4 regions of the Mesorhizobium sp. B2-3-5 genome follow, and region 4 is predicted to be linked to each of the others. Evidence: riboswitches for the same ligand, from Rfam matches in the RefSeq annotation. Region 4 holds a riboswitch; each other region holds the start of a gene.

Region 1 (5,702 bases), on a different contig from region 4:
TGTCGTGCGCCACACGGCCGCGTTGCGCCGAGGCGTTCAAGGCGGTCCGGCTGGCGCCCTTGATCAGCATCACCCGGCATCCGGCATCCACCATCGCCTTCAGCGCCGGCTCGGCTTCCCGCATGGCCATGCGGGATTTGGTCCACAGCATCTTTTGCAGCCCTACGAGCCGCGGATAGGCGGCGTGGCCGGCCAGCTTCCTGCCGAACCTGTCGGAGATCGCGGCCAGCAGCCGGTGCTCGCGGAAGGAGACGAGATCGATATCGTTCTCGTCCAGCCAGCGCGCGGCGCAAGCAGCAGCGGCATCCTCGTCCGGAAGCAGCGCTGCCTTGAGCAATTGGTCGAGCCCGCCGGTCGGCCACGACCAGCCATAATCAGGGAAGCGTCGGTCGATACCGCGGATATTCGCCATCAGCCCGGACCGGCCTTGTTGAGGGCCCGCCGCAGCATGGCGAGCCGCGCCACTTCCAGATAGCCGCGGTCGCGGGCCGCGTCGCGCCCATAGGACAGGCTGCCCGGTCTGATGCGGCGCAGCGCCAGCACCTCGTCCATCATATCGAGGGCGAAGCCGGCCTCGCGTGCCCGGGCGATCCAGTCGATCATTTCGCCACGGCCGCCAGGCGGGTCGATGACCGGCCCGACGGTCTCGGCGACCTCGCGTCGGATCAGCATGGTCGAGCGCGACCAGCCAGGCACGGCGGCTGCTTCGGGCGCGTCGGGCAGGTCGTTGCGGAAGTTCCGCAAATGGCAGAAGACACCCGATGTCGCGGGAGAGCTCTCGAGATACGCGAGCTGTCTTTCGATCTTGCTCGGCAGCCACAGATCGTCGGCATCGAGCGTCGCGGCGAATGGCGTCGTCAGCGCCGCCATGCCGCGGGTCGTGGCGCTGCCAGGCCCGGCATTCTCCTGCCGCAGCAGGCGCACCGGCATGCCGAGCGCATCGATCACGCCGGCAAGATTTCCCGGATCGGTTGAGGCCTTGAACCGATTACGCCTCGATTTCCAACGCCGACAGCGGCTTGGAGCAACAGGCCAGGATGAAGCCGTCATCGATCTCATGATCGAGGATGCCGCCATTGTGGCTCATCTCCACATCGCCGTAGACTTTCTTGACCTTGCAGGTTCCACACAGGCCGAATTCGCAGGCCGCGGGTATCCGCACGCCCCAGGCGCGCGCCGTCTGCAGCACGGTCTGGCCGGCGACACATTCGGCATCGACGTCCGAAAGCGCGAAGCGGATCGCTGTCGCGGCTTCGACGGGAACAGGGGCGCCGTCCTGTGCGGGCGACGCGAACGGCGCCGGGATTTCCTCCACCACCGGCGCGGCGAAGCTCTCCTGGTGGTATTTCGTCATGTCGAAGCCGGCGCCTTCCAGCATGCCGCGCACGGCCCGCATGAAAGGGTCGGGACCGCAGCAGAATATCTCGCGTTCGCGGAAATCGGGCGCCAGCAGCGGCAGCCTTATGGCATCGATACGGCCCATATGGCCGTACCAGCCCTCACGGCTTGAGCGCTCCTCGATCATGAAGCCGAGCGACAGGCCGGGCATATGGCCGCCGAGCAGTTCGAGTTCCTTGCGGAAGATGATCTCTTCGGGGCGCCGCGCGCAGTTGACGAAGCCGACATCGGTCCATGGCGCGCAGTCGTTCAGCCAGCGCAGCATCGACATCATCGGCGTCACGCCCGAGCCGGCCGAGATGAACAGATATTTTGCCGCCGGATGGCTGTGCAGCGAGAAATCGCCGGCCGGCCCATAGGCCTTGACGTGCGATCCGGGCCTCAGATTGTCGAACATCCAGCGCGTACCGATGCTGCCGGCTTGCGCCTTCACCGTCACGGCGATCGAGAACGGCCTCGATGGCGACGATGACAATGTATAGGTGCGCATCAGCGGCCCGTCGGCTGTCGGCAGTTCCAGCGTCACGAACTGGCCCGGCTTGTAGCGGAACCAGGTCTGGTTGTCGGAGCGGAAGGTGAAGGTCTTGACGTCAGGAGACTCGTCGCTGACGCCGGTCACTTCCAGCACCTGGAGCCTGTCGTTCCATGGCGCCATCTGGTCGAGATGGCGGTAAAGGCCAAGATCAGTCATCGCGTTCATCCCTTGGCCTCTCAGGCGACACTGCGGAGCGCTGGTCGACCATCCTCGGCGAGGCGCGGACCAATGAAGCGCGCATACCAGTCGACGAACTGGATCACGCCGCCCTCATGCAGCTCCGAATACGGGCCTGGTTCGTAGGCCGGCGACAGAATGCCGAAGGCGTTTTCCTCGACGATACGGCGATCCTGATCGTTGGTCTCGGTCCACACATGGATGAGTTCGGCGAGATCGTAATCGACGCCCTCGACCGCATCCTTATGCACCAGCCATTTCGTCGTCACCGCGGTTTCCGTGGCACTGATCGGCAGCACGCGGAAGGTGACGGCATGGTCGATCAGGATATGGTTCCAGGTCGTCGGATAGTGATAGTGCATCAGGGTGCCGATGCGGTCGGCCGAGACGCTGTCGGAGAGGTTCTTCTTCACCGCCCGCTTGCCGTTCATCGTGTAGCTGACCGCATCGCGCAGCAGCGGCGCGCGCGTGGCGCGATATTGCCCGGCCGGGTCGATACGGAACTTGCTCGCCAGGCCCGCCGCCTCGCATTTCGCCCAGTGCGCCAGCATTTCCGGATCGCTGTCGGCGCCCTGTACACCGGTCACGGTCGGCGCCTCCGGGAAGGTCTTGCAAAGCTCCGGATGGTTGCCGGCGCAATGGTAGCACTCGCGGTTGTTTTCCCAGACCAGCTTCCAGTTGCCCTTCTCGATGATGGTGCTCTCGAAGGCGATCCTTGCTTCGCTCAGCCGGTGCGGCTTGAGATAGGGTTCGATCATCGCCCGCATCGGTGCGAAGTCGGCGGGCTCCTTGGCCAGGCAGATGAAGATGTAGCCGGCCACGCTCTCGCAGGCGACCGGCTTCAGGCCGAACTGGCTTTTGTCGAAGCCGTCGGCCATCTGGCGGGCGAACAGCAGGCGGCCGTCGAGCTCGTAGGTCCACTGGTGATAGGGGCAGACCAGTTTGGCGGCCAAGCCCTTGTCGGTGTTGCAGACGCGGCTGCCGCGATGGCGGCAGGAGTTGTGGAAGGCATTGATCTTGCCCTGCTGGTCGCGCACCAGCACGACCGGATAGTCGCCGATCTGCACGGTGATGAAGCTTCCCGGCTTCGGCAATTCGCAATCATGGCCGATGAACAGCCAGTCGCGATACCAGATCAGCTCCATGTCGAGCTTGAAGTAGTCCGGGTCGGTGTAGAAGGGCTGTTCCAGCGAAAAGCCCTCTCTGCGGCTGTTCAAGAGCCTCAGCATATCGATGCGCACATCCATGTCCTGTCCTCGCATTCAAGGACTGAACCGGAGGGGAAGAGAGGAAGGATGGGACGCAGGCCGGTAAAAGCGCCGGACATGCACTATCCGCCCCTTGACCGCCCGCCGCGATCAGTCGAGTTCAAATATCTCGGGCTGGTTTCCGGGCTCTGGAGTGTCCTTGCGGACTGTCGCGACACCTTCCCAGGCTTTCGCCCAGTGGTCTCCCGTTGCGACTTGAACTCCACCACCGTTGCGGGGGCAGCGCCGGACTTTGACCGGCTTCCCAATTCTCCGCCCCGTCGTCACGAAGCGGCACCTGAGATGACATGATCTAACCACGACAGCGCTTGCGACATCGGCATGAAAGCGACATCGCATCCATGTGGCGCGACACGCATGCGCAACGAGCTGGTCGCGAACAGCGGCAGCGAGAATCATGGCGGTGACGGCGCGCCGGGCGCCGGGAGTCGGCCCCGATTGGGAGCAAAAAAGGGTTACGGTTTCGAAAAGTGACTATTAGCAGATTCTAAAATCGAACCGAACGGTTCGTTTCTGTTGACGGTGCGTGCAGGACGGTGTGAACGCTGAGCCTCCGATACAGTCGGTGATGGCGGCGCCGATTTTAATTAACACTTTGATATTGCATGGAAAAAAATCTTATGTGGGGGATCTTGGTACAATTTCAAGTGGTGGATTCATGGTCCACGTTGAACATCTTCGTGATTGGAAACGGCTAGCTGGCTCTCCCACATCGGGGTCGTCCGAACGACGCGATTTTAATCCCAAGACACGCCGCTAGACGGACGGAAAAATACTGGAGTACCAAAAAATGAAAAAGATTGTCCTCACTGCCGCCGCCTTTCTGGCCATTTCCGGCAGCGCCTTCGCTGGTAGCGACAACTATGGTTCGAAGGCCCCCGCGGCCACCGCTGTCGACAGCTCCTACACCGCTTCGGTCAAGAAGTCGGAACCGGCTGCCCAGACGCCCATCCACGGTTCTGACCGCAACCTGTTCGGTAACAACTAACAGTCGATCTCCAGCAGGCGGCGGGTTTTGACTCGCCGTCCTGGCGACACTCGAAGAATTCAGGAGACTTGAAATGAAGAAGATCGCTCTTGCTGCCGTCGCCATTCTGGCCATTTCCGGCAGCGCTTTCGCCGGCAGTGACAATTATGGCTCGAATGGCGCCAGCCAGCCGGCCGCCACGTCCACCGACACCTCATATACCGCTTCGATCAAGAAGTCCGAACCGGCGGCTCAGACGCCCACGCACGGTGCTGACCGCAACCTGTTCGGCAACAACTAACTTTCCGACATCAGGCGGCGGCAAGCCCGCCGCCTGAGTTGGAATATACCGGAGTACCCGAAATGAAAAAGATTGTTCTACCGCCGCCGCACTTCTGATTGCCGCCGGCAGCGCCTATGCGGCCAACGACAATGTTGGCGGCACCGACATCAACAAGCAGGCGACGACCGCCAACATAGACGCTTCGCATACCGGCTCGATCCGCAACGAAGAGTCGCCTGTCTACAAACTGCTCAATTCGTCGGGTGACGTCCAGAAGTCCGCCCCACAGGGCAGCGACCGGAACCTCTTCGGCCGTTAATAGCTGATGTGGAATACAAAAAGAGCCGCAGGCCGATGCCCGCGGCTCTTTTTCATCACCAGAACCTGTTTCAGGCCGCCTTTGCCTCTATCTCGTGAAGCGCGAAGGAGCGGCCGTCCGCGTCGAAGATATGAAGGTCGCCGGCATCGGCGGTCAGCCGCAGCGTCGAGCCGCGCTTGACCTCGACATTGCCAGGCAGCTTGGTCACCAGCGGCAGGTCGGCCCTGCCGATGTCGACATAGACCAGCTGGACCTCGCCGAGCTGTTCGACATAATCGACCGTCCCCTCGAACAGATAGTCCGTGCCGCCGGCGATCGCGAGATCTTCCGGCCGTACGCCGAAGCTTACCGCCGCTCCCTTCGCAGATGCCGGCGTTGCGATCGGCACTGTCGCCTTGCGGCCGCCGACATGGCTAACGACGGTTGGGCTGCCGGTCCTGTCGACGGTCGCCGGCAGGATGTTCATGGCCGGCGAGCCGATGAACTGGGCGACGAACAGATTGCCGGGCCTCTTGTAGAGTTCCATCGGTGTTCCGACCTGCTCGATATGGCCCTCCTTCAGCACCACGATACGGTCGGCCAGCGTCATCGCCTCGACCTGGTCGTGGGTGACGTAGATCATGGTCGTCTTGGGCATCGATTCCTTGAGCTTGGCGATCTCGATACGCGTGGCGACACGCAGCGCCGCGTCAAGGTTCGACAGCGGCTCGTCGAACAGGAACACTTTCGGATTGCGCACGATGGCGCGGCCGATG
Region 2 (5,702 bases), on a different contig from region 4:
GGCCGACATCCCAGATCAGCCGGTCATCCGGCGTGTCGAAGACATAATGCAGCGCCACGGTGAGTTCGACCACCCCAAGGCCGGCGCCGAGATGGCCGCCGGTGCGGGACACGGCATCGACCAATTCGAGGCGAAGCTCAGAGGCCAGTTGTGGAAGGTCGCTCTCGTCAAGCGCCCGCAAATCCGCCGGGACGCGGACCTTGTCAAGAAGCGGCGTATGCGGCGTTGCGTTCACGGGTGCTCAGGCTTTCTGTTCATCGGCGAGATAGGCCGCCAGCCGGCGAAAGTAAATGCGTGTCGGTGACGCGGAGCAATCCGCCCGTCAGTTCTCGGGCAGCGGGATGAATTCCTTCTCATCTCCTGGAACGATATCGAAGCGGCCTGTCTTCCATTCCTGCTTGGCCTGTTCGATGCGCTCCTTGGACGAGGAGACGAAATTCCACCAGATGTAGCGCTTCGAGCCAAGCGAGGCGCCGCCGAAAAGCATGAAATGCGCACCGGTTTGCGACGATACGACGATCTCGTCGCCGGGCCGGAACACCAACAACCGTTCCGCGGGAAACACGTCGCCTGCAATGGAGACTTCGCCTTCCAGCGTGTAGATGGCGCGCTCCTCGGCGTCGGCCGGGATTTTCACGCTGGCGCCCGGCGCCAGGCGCAGGTCGGCGTAGAGCGTTTCGGAATCGGCCCTCACAGGGGAGCGCAATCCCTGGAAATCACCGATGACAACGCGGCCGCTGACGCCTTCGGCGTCGATCTCGGGAAGCCGCAAGACAGCCGTGTTCTCGAACACCGGCGCCACTTCCTCCTTGTCGTCAGGCAAGGCAAGCCATGTCTGCAGGCCCGAGATCGACATTGGCGCGCCGCGCAATTCCTCTGGCGTGCGCTCGGAATGCACGATGCCGCGGCCGGCGGTCATCAGGTTCACGTCGCCGGGCTGGATGACCATTTCGGTGCCCAGCGAATCGCGATGCCGAATCTTGCCGTCAAACAGATAGGTAACCGTCGACAGGCCGATATGCGGGTGGGGACGGACATCGAGCGCCTGGCCGGCGCGCAGGATCGCCGGCCCCATGCGGTCGAAGAAGATGAATGGGCCGACCAGACGCCTCCTGGCGGTCGGCAAGGCTCGGCGCACCTCGAAGCCGCCAATGTCCTTGGCGTTCGGGATGACCATCAGTTCGATCTGATCGCTGGCAAAGGCATCGCCGGCTTCAGGGTCCTTCCCCGGAAAGAAGCTCATGAACTCTCCTTGTCAGCGGTCCAGACCGCCATGGCCGCATCAGGCAAAACGGAGCGCCGCCTTTGCCCGAAGTTTGGCCGCCACCTCTTCGCGGTTGCGCGGATGCTGGTTTGTTTCGAGGGAATCGAGCAGTTCGCGCGCCGATGCCGCGATGGCCTCGACCGCGTGGTCGAATGCATGCTGGTTCTGCTTCGAAGGCCGCGTCGTGCCGCTCAGCTTGCGGACAAACTGAAGCGCCGCGTCGCGAACCTCATCATTGGTTGCCGGCGGGTCAAAATTGAACAGGGTCTTGATGTTTCTGCACATCGCTTCCGTATCTCCTCTTGTCCTGGGGCCGTTTCAATCGGGACGACGTCAATCCTCAATCATGATCGTGTCTAAAAACCGGTGAAGCAAGATGGTCGTTCGCGACCCTGCCTCAGTCCGCGTCGAGCGGCTCCGTTCCGACCGGCTTTCCGTCGCGCGACAGCCTGATCTTCTCGACCTTGTCCTCCGCGGCCTTCAGCAACCGGTCGCAATGCGCCTTCAGGGCCTCACCGCGCTCGTAGATCCGGATTGACTGATCGAGCGGCACGTCGCCACGCTCCAGATCGTCGACGATCTTCTCCAGCGCATCGAGTGCCTGTTCGAAGCTCATCGCCTTGACGTCTTCATTGGTCTCACCAGCCATTATTCACCCTTTCATCAGCCGCCCGACATGGGCGGCGACCGAAAATGCCAATCCCTGCAGATCGTAGCCGCCCTCGAGCAGGCTGACGAGCCGGTTGTCGCCGTGACGCGCGGCGCGTTGCATCAGTTGGCCGGTCGCCCAGTCGAAATCATCCTCGGTCAGATTGATCTCGGCCAGCGGGTCGCGGTGGTGCGCGTCGAAGCCGGCCGAAATGATGATCAGATCGGGCGCGAATTTGTCGAGCGCCGGCAGGATCCGCGACAGGAAGGCATCGCGAAACACCTCGCTGCCGGTCTGCGGCGCCAGAGGCGCGTTGACGATGTTGCCGGCGCCGGTTTCGTTCTTCGCGCCGGTGCCTGGATAGAGCGGCATCTGATGCGTCGAACAATAGAGCACCGAGGGATCGTCCCAGAAGATATCCTGCGTGCCGTTGCCGTGATGCACGTCCCAGTCGACGACGGCGACCCGCTCGGCGCCATGCTTCTTCTGCGCGTAGCGCGCCGCGATCGCCGCCGTGTTGAAGAAACAGAAACCCATGGCGGTGGTCTTTTCGGCATGGTGGCCAGGCGGTCGCGCGGCGACGAAGACATTGTCGGCCCGGCCAGTGAAGACGTCGTCGACGGCCGCGTTGGCGGCACCGATCGCGGTGATCACCGCCTGCCAGCTCTTCGGACTGGCGGTGGTGTCGGCATCGACGCGGGCGATGCCCTCGTCGGGGATGGCGGCGCGCACGCGTGCAACGAAATCGGCGGGATGCGCGTAGAGGATTGTGGCTTCATCTCCTTCCGGCGCCTTGACGCGGTCGAGCGCGGCAAAGGCGTCGTCGTCGAGCACGCGCTCGATGGCGCGCAAGCGGTCCGGCCGCTCGGGGTGGCCGGGCGGCGTGATGTGTTCAAGGAAGATAGGGTGCGTGTAGAGACGGGTGGCCATGGTCCCTATCTAGTGCCCCGATGCCGCGATGGCCATGCGTTGCGGCTTGATCGCTGGGGAAAATCACGTCTGCGTCCATTCGCGTCGCTGCGGGGATTGGCGCGGCCGGGGCTTCGGCGTAAGGTCGCCACCACTGCCTGGTGCCCGCCGGCCTGTTTGTTTCAGCCGCCAAGTGAAATCCACTTGGCTGCAAATGCTCTGGCGGGAGAATCGGGAACACGGTTGAATTCCGTGGCGTGCCCAACGCTGTAAGGGGGACCGCGCCGGTAAATGCCACTGTCGATGACGGGAAGGCACCGGACGCGGGTTGATCCCGAGCCAGAAGACCGGCCTGGCAGGCATCGTCATCCGCATGGTCAGGCGGGCGGCATTGATTGCAATCGCAAGGGACAAGCGATGCCGGAAGCCATGACCGCTCCTATGGGCGACGGATTTGACCAGATGGCGCGCGACGCTGTCTATCGCGCCATGTTCACCAGGCGCGATGTTCGCAGTCATTTTACTCCCGAGACAATCGACGACGAGGTGCTGGCTCGGTTGCTGCTTGCCGCCCATCACGCGCCATCGGTCGGCTTCATGCAGCCATGGAACTTCATCGTCATTCGCGGTGCCGCGCGCCGGGAGAAGGTGCGTGACCTGTTCCTGGCAGCGCGAGAACAAGAACTGCCAGCAATCGAGGAAGAGCGGCAGGCGCTCTACCGCAAGCTCAAGCTGGAAGGCATCTGCGAAAGCGCGCTCAACATCTGCATCACCTGCGACCGCCAGCGCTCGAAAGGTTCGCCGCTGGGGCGTTGGCATAATCCGGAGATGGATCTCTACAGCACGGTCTGCGCGGTGCAGAATTTCTGGCTGGCGGCGCGGGCCGAAGGCATCGGCGTCGGCTGGGTCAGCATTATCGAGCCTGAAGCGCTGAAGCGGCTGTTGGCCATTCCCGAGCACGTGACGCCGATCGCCTATCTCTGCGTCGGCCGTGTTTCCGAGTTCGCGCCCAAGCCGGACCTCGAGACACATGGCTGGGGGCGGCGGCTGCCGCTGCCCGAACTGATCATGAGCGAGACGTTTTGCGGCCAGGGCGAGGCTCCGCTCAAATCAGCGGTGTCGCGCCTCAACACCGTCGCCGGCATGCCCGCCAGCCCGGCCGATCAGCGTGTCGCGCCGGCCGTGCCCCAGTGCGAACCACCGAAGGAGGAGAGCGCCTTGTCCTTGAGGTCCCTGAACTTCGACGAAGCTTCGGCCAGCCGGGCGTCCCAGGCGGGGTCGGGCACCTGGCCCTCGATGGTCTTGAAATAGACCTGCATCAGGCACGCGATGGCGAAAGGTTCGATGAACGCCGCCTTGAAGGCCCAGGCGAAGACGATGGCCAAAACGAAGGCCCAGCCGGCGAGCTGCCCGGGCATGAGGAAAAGAATGGCGCCGGCCGGGGTCAGCATCAGCAGGAAGATCACGAACGACACGCCCCACATGATAACCGCCAGCCAGACAGCGTTCTTGACCATGGTCTTGCCGTTCTGGGCGTAGAGCACGACGCCCTGGCGCGCGGTTTCGAACGGCGAGGACGAGTTGATGCGGATGTTGTAGCCGAGGATGATCTCGTCGACATAGGTGAGTGACAGGCGGATTACCGTGTTGATGAAAGACACCAGGCCGCTCAGGCCTGGAATGGGCAGGAAGGCGGCGATGCCGCCCAGCAGGCCGGTGATGGCGCGAATGGCACCCTTGACCAGCTGGTCGACGACGAAAAGGATGTTGGCCTCGGCGAAACGCTCGGTCACGACTTGCCTGGCATAGGCGATCTGGTTCTTGCCGTCGGGAACATCATGGCCGTCGATCAGGTGGACCATGACGGCGATGTGGCCCGCCTTGACGACGTAGAGGATGTATTCGCGGATCCAGTAGACGGCGATCGAGACGGCGCCAAAGCCGATCACGCCGCCCCATAGGGCAAAGGACAGCGGCCCGTCGGGATCGGTCGAGATATGGCCGACGCCATAGCCGACGGAGGCACCCGTGCCGGTCGCCAGGATATAGGCCAGCGTGATGCCGAAATAGACGACCATGCGAAAAACAATGAAAGGCCAGGTCCGCATCATGATGGACACCGACCTGCCGATATCGAAATCCCACATGCCCCGAATCTCCCCTCAGAGATGGCTGGGAAGGATGCGCTCACCCCGAAGATTGTCAACCGGGGGGCGACGAGAAGAAGCGAGCAGCCGCTCGTTTCGCAAACGTTCGGAATTGGCCGAGGCCTCCGCGACGTCGTCATCCACGGGCGGAGCGACGCGAAGCGGAGCGCAGATCCGAGGGTCCATGCCGTAATCTTAATCGAAGATCACAGCGGATCAGAATTGTGGCAACGCGTCGAAGTCGCGGCATGGATCCTGATGGTCTGAGCCGCGTCGCTTCGCTCCTTGCTTCGCCAGAGGATGACGAGGCAAGCAGACGCTTCAGTCCATCGCCGACGCAGGCGACCTGCCAGCAGGACCTTTCCGCCGCGTCGATCCCTCGGTGGACTACAGAATCTCGGTCTTGGCGATATGGATGCCAAAACCTTCCAAACCAACATAGTGGCGCTCGCGCGAGGCGATCAGGTTGATCGAGGAAATGCCGAGATCCTTCAGGATCTGCGCACCGAGGCCGATTTCGCGCCATTCGTTTTCGCGCCGGCGCGCCTCTTCGTGATCCTCGCGGTCACCTGACGCAGGGCGCTTGCGCTCCTGATGGGCGACACCGACCGAGCCTTCGCGCAGATAGACGATTACACCGCGCTTGCGCTCGCCCATCGCCTTCATGATGCCGTCGAGCCGATGGCTGGTGCCGAACACGTCGGTCACCACGTCTTCGGAATGCAACCGCACC
Region 3 (5,702 bases), on a different contig from region 4:
TCCCTCCCCCTCGAGGGGAGGGTGGCCCGCAGGGCCGGGTGGGGTCGGTGCGACTGGATACGGTGTTTCTCGAAGTCGGCGCATTTCACCGGCGACCCCACCCCCGGCCTGCGGCCGGACCCTCCCCTCGAGGGGGAGGGGGACGCCGCACTCGACGACGCCACGTCCTGGCTCGTAGTAACCCGCTTTGGGCACGGTTACCGGCGCGGCTGCTGCTTCATCCTGTCCTGCCAGCCCTGCCAACCTCCGCACCAGCGCGCACATATTGGCCGGGCCGCCCTCGCGGAAATAGCCGAGCAGCGCGTCCAGTTCCGCGCGCGGCAGCGTCGAGGCTTCGATCAGCCGGAGATCCTCGTCGTGGCTTTCACCGGGCAGCAGCGCCAGTTTTATGCCGCGCTCGCGGGCGGTCGCGGCAAGCTGGTCGCAGCCATAGCGCCACCAGTCGTAGCCGCCGAGGATGCGCACCAGGATGATCCTGGCGTGGCGGGCGACGCTGTCGATCCAGAGGTCGACGGACATGGGGTGGCGCAGGTCACGCAGCGCGGCCAGCCGCATCGAGGGCAGGCGGCCGGCATCCGCCTTCCACGCGGCGGCGAGGCCGGCGAGGTCGCTGTCGGTGAAGGACAGGGCCACGATATCCGCCGGCGTCTGCCGCAGATCGACCGGCTCGGCGAGATCGTCGAGCGAGGCGGATGTCGTGGTGAGGATGTGCATCGCGGCCCGTGCCTGAAAATCAGCCGGCGAGTATACGCTCGATCGCAGGGCGGTTCAGCCCCTTGAGGCCGATGACGACGAGACGCGAGCGGCGGTCGTCCTCGGCGGTCCAGGCGCGGTCATAGTAATGGTTGACGCGCGGGCCGACGGCCTGCAGCAAAAGCCGCATCGGCTTGCCGCCGACCTCTACGAAGCCTTTCACGCGCAGCACGTTTTCCTGTTCGGCGGCGGCAGCGACGCGTTTTGCCAGTTCGTCCGGATTGGCGATCGAGGGGATGTCGACAATGAAGGTGTCGAAGTCGTCATGCTCGTGGTCGAATGCGCCGTCGTGATGGGACTTGCGGTTCTCGATGTCGTCCTCTACGGCGAGGCCGAGCCCGAGCAGTACGGAGGGATCGACCTTGCCGTGGGACGTCGGCACGATCTTGACGGCCCGGGCGGAGTGTTCGTTGACGATGGCGTTGGCGCGGGCCGAACCGGCGGCGTCCATCAGGTCACTCTTCGACAGGATGATCAGGTCGGCGCAGGCGATCTGGTCCTCGAACACTTCCTCGACCGGGTCGTCATGGTCGAGGCTGTCATCCCCGGCGCGTTGGGCCTGCAGGGCGTCCATGTCGTTGGCGACGCGGCCTTCGGCCAGTGCGGGGCCGTCGACCACGGCGATCACGCCGTCGACGGTCACGCGGCTCTTCACCGTCGGCCACTGGAAGGCCTGGACCAGCGGCTTCGGCAAAGCGAGGCCGGAGGTTTCGATCAGGATATGGTCGACCCTCGGCGTCAGTGACAGGATCTGGTCGAGTGCCGGTACGAAATCGTCGGCCACGGTGCAACAGATGCAGCCATTGGCCAGTTCGACGATGTTTTCCTCCGGGCAAGTGTCGATGCCGCAGCCCTTGAGGATCTCGCCGTCAATGCCGATGTCGCCGAACTCGTTGACGATAATCGCGATGCGCTTGCCGCCGGCGTTTTCCAGGAGATGGCGGACCAGTGTCGTCTTGCCGGCACCGAGAAAGCCGGTGACGACGGTGCAGGGAACGCGGGAGACGGAAGCGGTCATGGTCAGTCTTTCAGCAGGTCTAGGGGAGGGATGCGGGCAACGAGGCCGCGCTTCAGGGAATCAGGGCGGCCGCGCCAAGGGATGAGGCCGTCGCTCGAGGTGGCGAAGAGTCTGGCGCCGGTAACGAGGTCGGCGCCGCTGCTCGTGGTCAGGTCGCCGAAGACATAGCTCCAGCAGCCGTCGCGCAGGATCGCGGCGCTGAGCCGGCGTTTGCAATTGCCGAGACATTCGACCGTGCGGACGCGGACGTTCTCGGATGCTGCCGCGCGGCGCGTGTCCTGCGCCAGCGATTCGCCGGCGCGGGGATGGGCGTCGGAGCCGGTTTCGTCGCGGCAGGACGCGCAGACGATGACGGTGACGTCGGACAAGGCGTCGCCATTGGCGGAAGATATATCCGCTGCACCAGCCGAAAAACTGCCGTTATGGTCCAAAAACCGGGCTCCTTGCCCGGAAACCCGCCGGGCGATCGGATTCTTCTGTCGCAGACGGCAGGTCTCCTGGCTCGCGGGTCATCGCCTTGGTTAGCCGCCTTCCCGGGAACTCCCAGTGGCTTTCGGCCTTGGCTCTTCGCTTACAGTTGCGGGGACAGCCGCGGATTTGAGACCGAAATCCCGCACCGCATTCCCTCTTAGCCCCAGCCGTTGCGGGCAGGGGACCGTCTGGACGGGATTTAGGCTTTTGCAGGCAGCGGTGTCAACGCGCGGCTACGACATGGCGATGTCGGCCAGCGCCGGGCCTAGATCGCCGGCAGGCGTCACTTCCATTCGTTCAAGCTCGAGCCAGCCTTGCATCTGTTTCAATTCGTCGAAGAGCTGGGCGGCTGTTTCAGGCGGCGCTCCGGGCTCGGCGTAGGCCGCGTGGACGCGCAGCACGCTTGCCGGCCGGTCGGCTCTCAGGTCGACGCGAGCGACGATCCTGTCGCCAAGCAGGAAGGGCAGGACATAGTAGCCGTACTGGCGTTTTTCGGCAGGGGTGTAGATTTCGATGCGGTAATGGAAATCGAATAGCCGCTCGGTGCGCGAGCGTTCGAAGACGACGGGGTCGAAAGGCGCCAGCAAGGCGCGCGCTTCGATCTTGCGGGGCAAACGGGCGTCCTTATAGAGGTAAGCCGGCTTGTTCCAGCCCTCGACACGCACCGGCAGCAACTCGCCCAACTCGGCCAGTTCCTCCAGCCGGCCTTTCATGTCGGCGGGCGACAGACGGAAATAGTCGCGCAGGTCCCCGGCTGTAGCCACCCCATGGGCGCGGGCTGAAATGCGCAGCAATTCGCGATGCGCGTCCTCGGCAGCGGGCACCGGCAAATCGAGGATCGCCTGCGGCAGCACGCGTTCGGGCAGGTCATAGAAGCGCTCGAAGCCGCGGCGGTGCGCGGTGGTGATGCGGCCGGCCCAGAACAGCCATTCGAAGGCATGCTTGGCATGGCTCCAGCCCCACCAGCCGCCGGAACCTTTCTGGCCTTCAAGCGCCGAGGCGGCGATCGGGCCGCGATCGGCGACTTCCCGATAGATCTCTTCGATGTAGGCGGCGTGCTCGCGGCCCCATTTGGCGAGGCCCAGATACATTTCGTCGCCTTGCTCGGCGCGCTGCATGCGCCAGCGCATCAAGGGGTATGTCTCGACCGGCAGGAACGAGGCTTCATGCGCCCAGTATTCGAACACCATGCGCTTGCGCGTCACGGCGGCATTGTCGAGGAGCGCGAGCGGGTAGGGGCCAAGCCGCGAATAGAGCGGCATATAGTGCGCGCGCACCACCGCGCTGACGGAATCGATCTGCAGCAGGCCGGTGCGGGAAAGAACCCGGGCGAAGTGGCGGCGGTCTGGCGTGCCATTCGGGCGAGGATCGAGAAACCCCTGGGCGGCGAGTGCAACGCGCCGAGCGGCGGCAAGCGAGATCTTTTCCTTCATGCAGGTGTCACTCTGAGGGCGATTTATGGCGGTTCAGACCGGTGATTCCAGCCCATGCTAGCAGGGTTTTGGCGGCAACCATGTCAGGAGATAAAAGTGGAGTAGAACGCGAAGGAAATCAAACAGGAGCGCATCGGACCAGTTTCTCCTGTAATGCCGTCCAGGTCGGCGTTTTGAACAAGGTTTGACTTGCTTCGCTGGAAGTGCTGCGCTAACCCTCGCCGCGTTGCAGCATGGGCCCCTCTTAAAACGGTTCAGCGGTTAAACTGTCACGCTTCCGCATTAAGGTCCGGTGCTGTAACAAAAGTGGATTGGCGCCAACGGAAAGCCGCTGCATGAACGCACTTCTCAGTTCGTACCTGCCCATCGTCCTGTTCATCGGCGTGGCATTGGTCGTCGGCCTGGCGCTGCTGGCCGCACCGTTCCTGGTGGCCTACCGCAACCCCGATCCTGAAAAGCTTTCCGCCTACGAGTGCGGTTTCAACTCGTTCGACGACGCCCGCATGAAATTCGACATCCGTTTCTACCTGGTGTCGATCCTGTTCATCATCTTCGACCTGGAAGTGGCCTTCCTGTTTCCCTGGGCGGTGTCGTTCTCGAAGATCGGCATGCTCGGCTTCTGGTCGATGATGGTGTTTTTGGCAGTGCTGACCATCGGCTTTGCCTATGAATGGAAAAAAGGAGCGCTGGAATGGGATTGAACGACAGTTCAGGCACCCTCGTCGCGCCGAAGCCCAAGGGCATCATCGATCCCAACACCGGCAGGCCGGTGGGAGAGGACGATCCCTTTTTCCTCGAAATCAACAATGAGCTCGCCGACAAGGGTTTTCTGGTCACCTCGACAGAGGCGCTGATCACCTGGGCGCGCAGCGGCTCGCTGATGTTCATGACCTTCGGCCTCGCCTGCTGCGCGGTCGAGATGATCCACACCTCGATGCCGCGCTATGACTCGGAGCGGTTCGGCGTGGCGCCGCGCGCGTCTCCGCGCCAGTCCGACATCATGATCGTCGCCGGCACGCTGACCAACAAGATGGCGCCGGCGCTGCGCAAGGTCTACGACCAGATGCCGGAGCCGCGCTACGTCATCTCGATGGGCTCGTGCGCCAATGGCGGCGGCTATTATCACTATTCCTATTCGGTGGTGCGTGGCTGCGACCGCGTCGTGCCGGTCGACATCTATGTGCCCGGCTGCCCGCCGAGCGCCGAAGCACTGCTCTACGGCATTCTTCTCCTGCAGAAGAAAATCCGCCGCACCGGCACGATCGAACGGTAAATCCATGGCCGCATCACTGAGCGAACTGTCGAGCTATCTCGGCGAGAAACTGAGCGGACGGATCTCGGACGCGGTGTTCGCCTATGGCGAACTCACCATCCATGTCGAACCTCGCGACCTGGTCGACGTGATGACTTTCCTGCGTGACGATGCGCGCTGCCAGTTCATCTCGATCATCGATGTCTGTGGCGCCGACTATCCGTCGCGAGCCAAACGCTTCGACGTCGTCTACCATCTGCTGTCGCCGAAACAGAATGTGCGCATCCGCGTCAAGGTGCAGGCCGACGAGGAGACGATGGTGCCGTCGATCACCGGCGTCTATCCCGGCGCCGACTGGTTCGAGCGCGAGACCTACGATCTCTATGGCGTGCTGTTCTCGGGCCATCCGGACCTGCGCCGCCTGCTGACCGACTATGGTTTCGAAGGCCATCCGCTGCGCAAGGATTTCCCGCTGACCGGCTTTGTCGAGGTTCGCTACGACGACGAGGCCAAGCGCGTCATCTACGAGCCGGTCGAGCTCAAGCAAGAATTCCGCAATTTCGATTTTTTGTCCCCTTGGGAAGGCACCGATTATGTGCTGCCCGGGGACGAAAAAGCGAAGCAGTGAGTAGGGAAGTAGTCAGTAGTCGGTGGGGAAGAATTGGAGCAACGGATCGAATCTTATCGCGACTTGAAGGTGTGGCAATCGGCGATGGCACTCGCAGAAGACTGTTATCGCTTCACCAGAGAGTTTCCGAAGGAGGAGATCTACGGC
Region 4 (5,702 bases):
GTCGCGGTCGTGGTGCCGTCGCCGGCGATGTCGTTGGTCTTCGAAGCAACTTCGCGGACCATCTGCGCGCCCATGTTCTCGAACTTGTCCTCAAGCTCGATTTCCTTGGCGACGGTGACGCCGTCCTTGGTGATGCGCGGGGCGCCGAACGACTTGTCGATGACGACGTTGCGGCCCTTGGGGCCGAGCGTGACCTTCACCGCGTCGGCGAGGATGTTGACACCGCGCAGCATGCGCTCGCGGGCATCACGGGAGAATTTTACGTCTTTGGCAGCCATGTTTAACTCCTGGCAGGGGCTCGGATCGAGCCCGAAGATTCAAGATTCAGTTGACGGGAAGGCCGATAATCAGCCGATGATGCCCATAATGTCGGATTCCTTCATGATCAGAAGGTCTTCGCCATTGAGCTTGACTTCCGTGCCCGACCACTTGCCGAACAGGATGCGGTCGCCAGCCTTGACGTCCAGCGGAACGAGCTTGCCGCTTTCGTCGCGGGCGCCGGAGCCGACGGCGATGATCTCGCCTTCCTGCGGCTTTTCCTTCGCCGTATCAGGGATGATGATCCCGCCGGCGGTCTTGGATTCGGATTCGACCCGGCGAACGACCACGCGGTCATGAAGCGGGCGGAACTTCGACTTTGCCATTTTTTCTTCCTCGATGAGAACGGTGAGAAACAGTTCCTCCATCCGGCGAAGCCGGACAACAACAAAGTCCGGCGGCGCCGGACCTGTAGTTAGCACTCACCAAGGGCGAGTGCTAACGTGGCGCTGAGATAGGCCGCTGGTTGGCGAGAGTCAAGGCGCGCGGAGTGCCTCTTTCCATCATGATGGTGAACTTACCGAAGCTTGGCCGAACCGAAGACCAGAAGCGGGCAACGTTCCGCCAGCGGATAGCTGCCGCTCGGCACGATACGCACCTCGTAGAACCAGCCACTCGCTTCATCCACCAACGTGGCCAGCGTCGCGAAACTGTACCTCGTTTCGGAGCCCGCATAGACGTCGATCGTGTTGATGGACGCCATGCTCCATCCCGTCTGGGCAGCAAGAGCCTCGCGATCCGGAAACAACCGGTCGAACGCCGTGCGGATTGCCTGGACATCGACGGTATTGTCGCAGTCGTGCGTCGTGCACGCCATCGCAATCCGCCATTTGAGTGCGTGGAAATTCTCGACCCCGCCGGCCAACACCAGGGCGTGGACGCCGCGCAGGTCATCCGCCGTTTCCGGCCGCGCAAAAACGCGGATCGCCGCACGCCTGCCAGGCTTCAGCACTCTTGCGATCTCACCGAACAGCAGACCGCGTGCCGCCTTGGAATCGACCGCCGACAGGCATCCGTCACCGATAACCGCGTCGAAACTTGCCCGTTCCGCGGGGAGGTCGAGCCAGTTGCCGGCCATCGCCTTTCGCGAGGCGTTGTCGCCGGCCCATACGCCCGAAATCATGCTTGCCGATTGATCGATCGCGACCATCGATCTGCCCAGGACTGCCAGTTCAGGGGTCACACCGAGGAGGAGGACATCGGCATCCTTTAGATCAAGTTCGCGATCGAATATGCCGACGGTTTCCGGGGTCGGCCGCAGCGGGGCATCCAGGAGCTTCCAATGCCGATGATAATTGTCCCAATGATTGGTCATTCAAACCTCTTGGAGCCCAAGAAAGTCTGGCGTCGATTGATTAGAGCCGCTTAATAGAAGCGGGCGTGTAAGCCAAGGGTATGGCCATGGCGCGTGTCACCGTCATAACGCATGAACATGACCGGTTCCTGGGCAAGCGCAACCTCATGTTGCGCAGGGGCAGCCCCTATTTGCTTTTCGATGTCCTGGAGCAACTAAAAAGCCGCGGCCATTCAGTCCGGATTCAGCAGGGACCGTCAAAGACACACGGTGCCGACATCGCGGTTCTGCATGTCGATGCGACGACAACGTCCGCCGATTACGTCGACTATGCGCGGGGTTTTCCATTTTGCCTCAACGTCGGCGCGGCCGATATATCCAAACGGCTAATCAGCGGCGCCTTGATAACCGAAGGGGACGCCTGGCAGGGCCCGGTCATTGTCAAAAGCAACCTCAACAATCAGGGCATTCCGGAGATACTCCTCAACCGGCGATCGAAGCGCGCGGGCAAACCGCCGCCTTTTCCGCATCTGCAGGCTGCGCGGCCTTATGAGGTCTATGGTTCTCTTGGCGAGGTTCCGGACGACATCTTCGAATGCGATGACCTGGTGGTGGAAAAGTTCATTCCGGAAACAGAACCCGACGGCTTCGCGGTGCGCTTCTGGGTGTTTTGCGGAGAGCGGGAGCGCTGCACCCGCTATGTCTCGCCAAACAGCCTGGTCAAGGCATCGCAAACGTTTCGACGTGAACCCGTCCCTGTTCCCGACGAAATGCGCGAGCGGCGACGTGAGCTGGGCTTTGACTACGGGAAATTCGATTTCGTCCTGCACGAGGGCAGGGCCATCCTACTCGACGCCAACAAGACTCCCGGCCGTCCCCAAAACCTCGTGAAGATGTTCGCGGCCGGCGCCTCCGATCTGGCCGACGGCTTCGAGGGCCTCATTCGTCGGGCGAGATAGACCAGCAACCGGCCAGGATCGCCGCTCCCGCCTGTTGCCATCGGTTGCAGCAGTTCATGGGCCTGCCTGCCGATACGGTCATCAGGCCAGGCGACTACGCGTTCTTGCGGCCGACGCAGAGCGAAGCAGTGCTGCAGCAGTTCGGGCCGATCGCGGTGCTATCCGGCGGCAGGATTGTGGATCGTTGGCCGGTGTTGCCGACGATGTGAACATGTCGGAGATACTTGACTAAGTCAAGTAAATGATTGATCCTGTGAAGACAGGGGATGTCCATGACGGTTCACCATCAGTCCGGCAATGATGCGCCCAACAAGGAGCGAATCGACGCGGTGCGGGCTTTCAACCGCTTCTACACCCGCCAGATCGGGCTGCTCGACGAAGGGTTGCTGAAAAGCGCCTTCTCCCTGACCGAGGCGCGTGTGCTCTACGAATTGGCGCATCGCGACGGCCTGACCGCGACCGACCTCGGACGCGATCTCGGTCTCGACGCCGGCTATGTCAGCCGTTTGCTGAAAAAGTTCGAGCGCCTTCACCTCATCTCCAGGTCGACGCTGGTTTCGGACGCCCGGCAATCGTCGATTGCGCTGACGCAGGCGGGCAGGAAAGCCTTCGCACCGCTGAACAAGGATTCGCACGATCAGGTCCGGGCCCTGCTTGATCGACTGCCCGCGTCGGAGCAGGACCGGCTGGTCAAATCCATGCAGACGGTGCAGCGTCTGCTCGGCGAAAATGCCGAGCCGAGGATCCCCTATCTGTTGAGGCCGCTGCAGATCGGCGACATCGGCTGGGTCACTCGCCGGCAAGGACTGCTCTATGCCCAGGACTATGGCTGGGACGAAACCTACGAGGCGCTGGTCGCCGAAATCCTCGCGGCGTTCGTGAAATCCTACGATCCGAAATGGGAGCGCAGCTGGATCGCCGAGCGGGAAGGCGAGGTCGTCGGCTCGGTCTTCGTCGTACGCAAGTCGGATCAGGTGGCGAAGCTGCGTCTGCTCTATGTCGAACATTCGGCGCGTGGCCTCGGCATCGGCAAGCGACTGGTGGAGGAATGCATCGGCTTTGCCCGCGCCAGGGGATACAAGACGCTGACCTTGTGGACAAACGACATTCTCGCCGCTGCCCGGCATATCTACCAGGCCGCCGGCTTCAAACTGATCGAGGAAGAACCTCACCATTCCTTCGGCAAGGATCTGGTTGGTCAGAACTGGAATCTTGATTTGTTATCTTCCGCCAGAGCGTGATGCCGAAAAGTGTGAAGCGGTTTTCAGACGACGTCATGCTCTATCTCTTTGATTAGAGGCGGATTCAGATTTCAGGTCGAGTCGACCTGAAATCATCTGGCTTTCCGCTCTCGGCCAATTTGATCGAAATTGCGCACTCCGCGCAATCCGCTCGACAATGGCTGACAGCCATCGCTTGACAGCGCTGGGCCTCATGCACTAGTACGTTATGTTATTACATAAAGGGGTGTGTGGTCGCACGCGGCTTCGGCTCCGATCGTGGCGACCGAGAAATCCGTTGCGAAGCAATCTGGGGAAAACTAGGGTGGAATGGTGATGGTCCCCGAGTCGAAAGGCGAGGGGTGAAAAGGGAACACGGTGAGATCCGCCTCGGATCGAGGCCGTGGCTGCCCCCGCAACTGTAAGCGGTGAGCGAGATCCAAAATGCCACTGGCCGGCAAGGCTGGGAAGGCAGGATTGCGCCGAGACCCGCGAGCCAGGAGACCTGCCATTACAGAGTTGACCGGACGGGGTGTGCCGGGAGGAGACGTGGACGTCGGTCTGTCGACCGACCGCCAACATCCTTCCGTCGCCAATCGAGAAAGACGGAAAGTTGGGCGCCGCCATCGATCGTATTCACCGTATCGTCGTATGCACGCTTTGCCGCGACATCCCGACAGGGACCAGGTCGGGCGAAGCTTTGTGCGCCGATTTGCGCTCCCGGCTCTCGGCCCACATCGAGCCAGTTGTAGCGCAGGGTTTCATGGTCGAGGGCGTGGCTTGCATGGCGGGCTGTGCACGGCCGCTCGCGGTGGCCTTCCAGGCGCCCGGCAAGGCAGCCTATCTCTTCGGGTCCATCGATGCGGAAGCCGATGCCGGCGATCTCGTGCGATTTGCCAGACTCTACGCCTCGCTCGCCGATGGCTGGTGCAATGCCGGACAACGTCCGCCGCGGCTGGCCGGCAAGACGCTGGCCCGCATCCCCGGACCGGGCAAGCCTTCGGAGGACAGCCGATGACAGTGCCGCTTCTCGAAGCGCGCGATCTGGGCGCGGTGGCGAATGGCCGGGCTCTGGTCCATGCGGTCAGCCTGTCCATGGCTGTCGGCGATCGCCTCGCCATCATCGGTCCCAACGGTGCCGGCAAGACCACACTGCTGCGCATGTTGTCGGGCATGCTCAGGCCAAGTTCCGGAGAGGTAAAGCTTGGCGGCCGCCGCCTCGACAGGATATCGGCCGCCGAGCGGGCCCTGCACATCGCCGTCGTCGGCCAGACCGACCAGCCGGATCCGCGGCTGGCGGTGATCGACTATGTCGAGCTTGGCCGCGTTCCGCATGCCGGCCTGAGGCACAGGAGCGAGGAACGCGACATTGTCGTGGACGCGCTGCGACGGACCGGCCTGCTGCCGCTGCTTGGACGCACCATTGGCTCGCTGTCGGGCGGCGAGCGCCAACGCGCTCAGCTCGCACGCGCCATCGCCCAGGAACCGAAAGTGTTGTTTCTCGACGAGCCGACCAACCATCTGGACCCACGCGCCCGCGCGGAACTGCTCGAACTCGTTGCTGGCTTCGGCATGACGGTGATCGCGGTGCTGCACGATCTGGCCCTGGTGGCGCCCTTCGCCACCAGGGTCGCGGTGATGAACGAGGCCCGGCTGCATGCGCTGGCGGCGCCCCGCGAAGCGCTGACGCAACAACTGATCCGCGAGATTTTCGGCGTCGACGTGTTTCGCCTGCGCCATCCCACCGAGGATCGCGAACTGACCGTGTTCGATGTTCCGAACCGTGCCGCGCCTTCCTGACCGAAACCGACTTTCATCCGACACAGTTCAACCAAGGAGCAAAAATCGTGAAACGCCTCGCCTTGTCGCTCGTCTTCTCGCTGCTGGCCTCGGCAGCTTTCGCCTTCCCGG

The links. Region 4 has a riboswitch for cobalamin ahead of FJ958_RS00960 (DUF1636 family protein). Riboswitches for the same ligand answer to the same signal wherever they lie in the genome.
Region 1: it holds a riboswitch for cobalamin, as region 4 does, so the genes downstream of both, FJ958_RS16860 (aromatic ring-hydroxylating dioxygenase subunit alpha) here and FJ958_RS00960 (DUF1636 family protein) in region 4, are expected to answer to the same signal.
Region 2: it holds a riboswitch for cobalamin, as region 4 does, so the genes downstream of both, bluB (5,6-dimethylbenzimidazole synthase) here and FJ958_RS00960 (DUF1636 family protein) in region 4, are expected to answer to the same signal.
Region 3: it holds a riboswitch for cobalamin, as region 4 does, so the genes downstream of both, FJ958_RS12925 (DUF1636 family protein) here and FJ958_RS00960 (DUF1636 family protein) in region 4, are expected to answer to the same signal.

What each region holds. Positions count from the first base shown of each region.
Region 1 is NZ_VFVX01000013.1:81,103-86,804, forward strand. Features, by position in the region: gene FJ958_RS16845 (nucleotidyltransferase family protein) at 1-412, opposite strand, end outside; gene FJ958_RS16850 (glycosyltransferase family A protein) at 412-948, opposite strand; gene FJ958_RS16855 (hybrid-cluster NAD(P)-dependent oxidoreductase) at 989-2,089, opposite strand; gene FJ958_RS16860 (aromatic ring-hydroxylating dioxygenase subunit alpha) at 2,110-3,357, opposite strand; cobalamin riboswitch at 3,473-3,674, opposite strand; gene FJ958_RS16865 (DUF680 domain-containing protein) at 4,169-4,366, shown strand; gene FJ958_RS16870 (DUF680 domain-containing protein) at 4,440-4,646, shown strand; gene FJ958_RS16875 (DUF680 domain-containing protein) at 4,690-4,947, shown strand; gene ugpC (sn-glycerol-3-phosphate ABC transporter ATP-binding protein UgpC) at 5,018-5,702, opposite strand, start outside.
Region 2 is NZ_VFVX01000007.1:178,178-183,879, forward strand. Features, by position in the region: gene dxs (1-deoxy-D-xylulose-5-phosphate synthase) at 1-235, opposite strand, end outside; gene FJ958_RS11355 (pirin family protein) at 323-1,243, opposite strand; gene FJ958_RS11360 (DUF2277 domain-containing protein) at 1,283-1,549, opposite strand; gene FJ958_RS11365 (exodeoxyribonuclease VII small subunit) at 1,662-1,913, opposite strand; gene FJ958_RS11370 (histone deacetylase family protein) at 1,917-2,843, opposite strand; cobalamin riboswitch at 3,011-3,193, shown strand; partial or broken gene bluB (5,6-dimethylbenzimidazole synthase) at 3,312-3,821, shown strand; gene FJ958_RS11380 (hypothetical protein) at 3,986-4,969, opposite strand; gene ribB (3,4-dihydroxy-2-butanone-4-phosphate synthase) at 5,357-5,702, opposite strand, start outside.
Region 3 is NZ_VFVX01000009.1:17,672-23,373, reverse strand. Features, by position in the region: gene FJ958_RS12935 (cobaltochelatase subunit CobN) at 1-714, opposite strand, end outside; gene cobW (cobalamin biosynthesis protein CobW) at 734-1,771, opposite strand; gene FJ958_RS12925 (DUF1636 family protein) at 1,774-2,202, opposite strand; cobalamin riboswitch at 2,241-2,446, opposite strand; gene FJ958_RS12920 (winged helix-turn-helix domain-containing protein) at 2,476-3,675, opposite strand; gene FJ958_RS12915 (NADH-quinone oxidoreductase subunit A) at 4,011-4,376, shown strand; gene FJ958_RS12910 (NADH-quinone oxidoreductase subunit B) at 4,367-4,948, shown strand; gene FJ958_RS12905 (NADH-quinone oxidoreductase subunit C) at 4,953-5,555, shown strand; gene FJ958_RS12900 (four helix bundle protein) at 5,589-5,702, shown strand, end outside.
Region 4 is NZ_VFVX01000001.1:173,819-179,520, forward strand. Features, by position in the region: gene groL (chaperonin GroEL) at 1-278, opposite strand, end outside; gene groES (co-chaperone GroES) at 348-644, opposite strand; gene FJ958_RS00940 (class I SAM-dependent methyltransferase) at 836-1,633, opposite strand; gene FJ958_RS00945 (hypothetical protein) at 1,720-2,571, shown strand; partial or broken gene FJ958_RS00950 (DSD1 family PLP-dependent enzyme) at 2,619-2,780, shown strand; gene FJ958_RS00955 (helix-turn-helix domain-containing GNAT family N-acetyltransferase) at 2,844-3,812, shown strand; cobalamin riboswitch at 4,112-4,319, shown strand; gene FJ958_RS00960 (DUF1636 family protein) at 4,324-4,809, shown strand; gene FJ958_RS00965 (ABC transporter ATP-binding protein) at 4,806-5,591, shown strand; gene FJ958_RS00970 (ABC transporter substrate-binding protein) at 5,639-5,702, shown strand, end outside.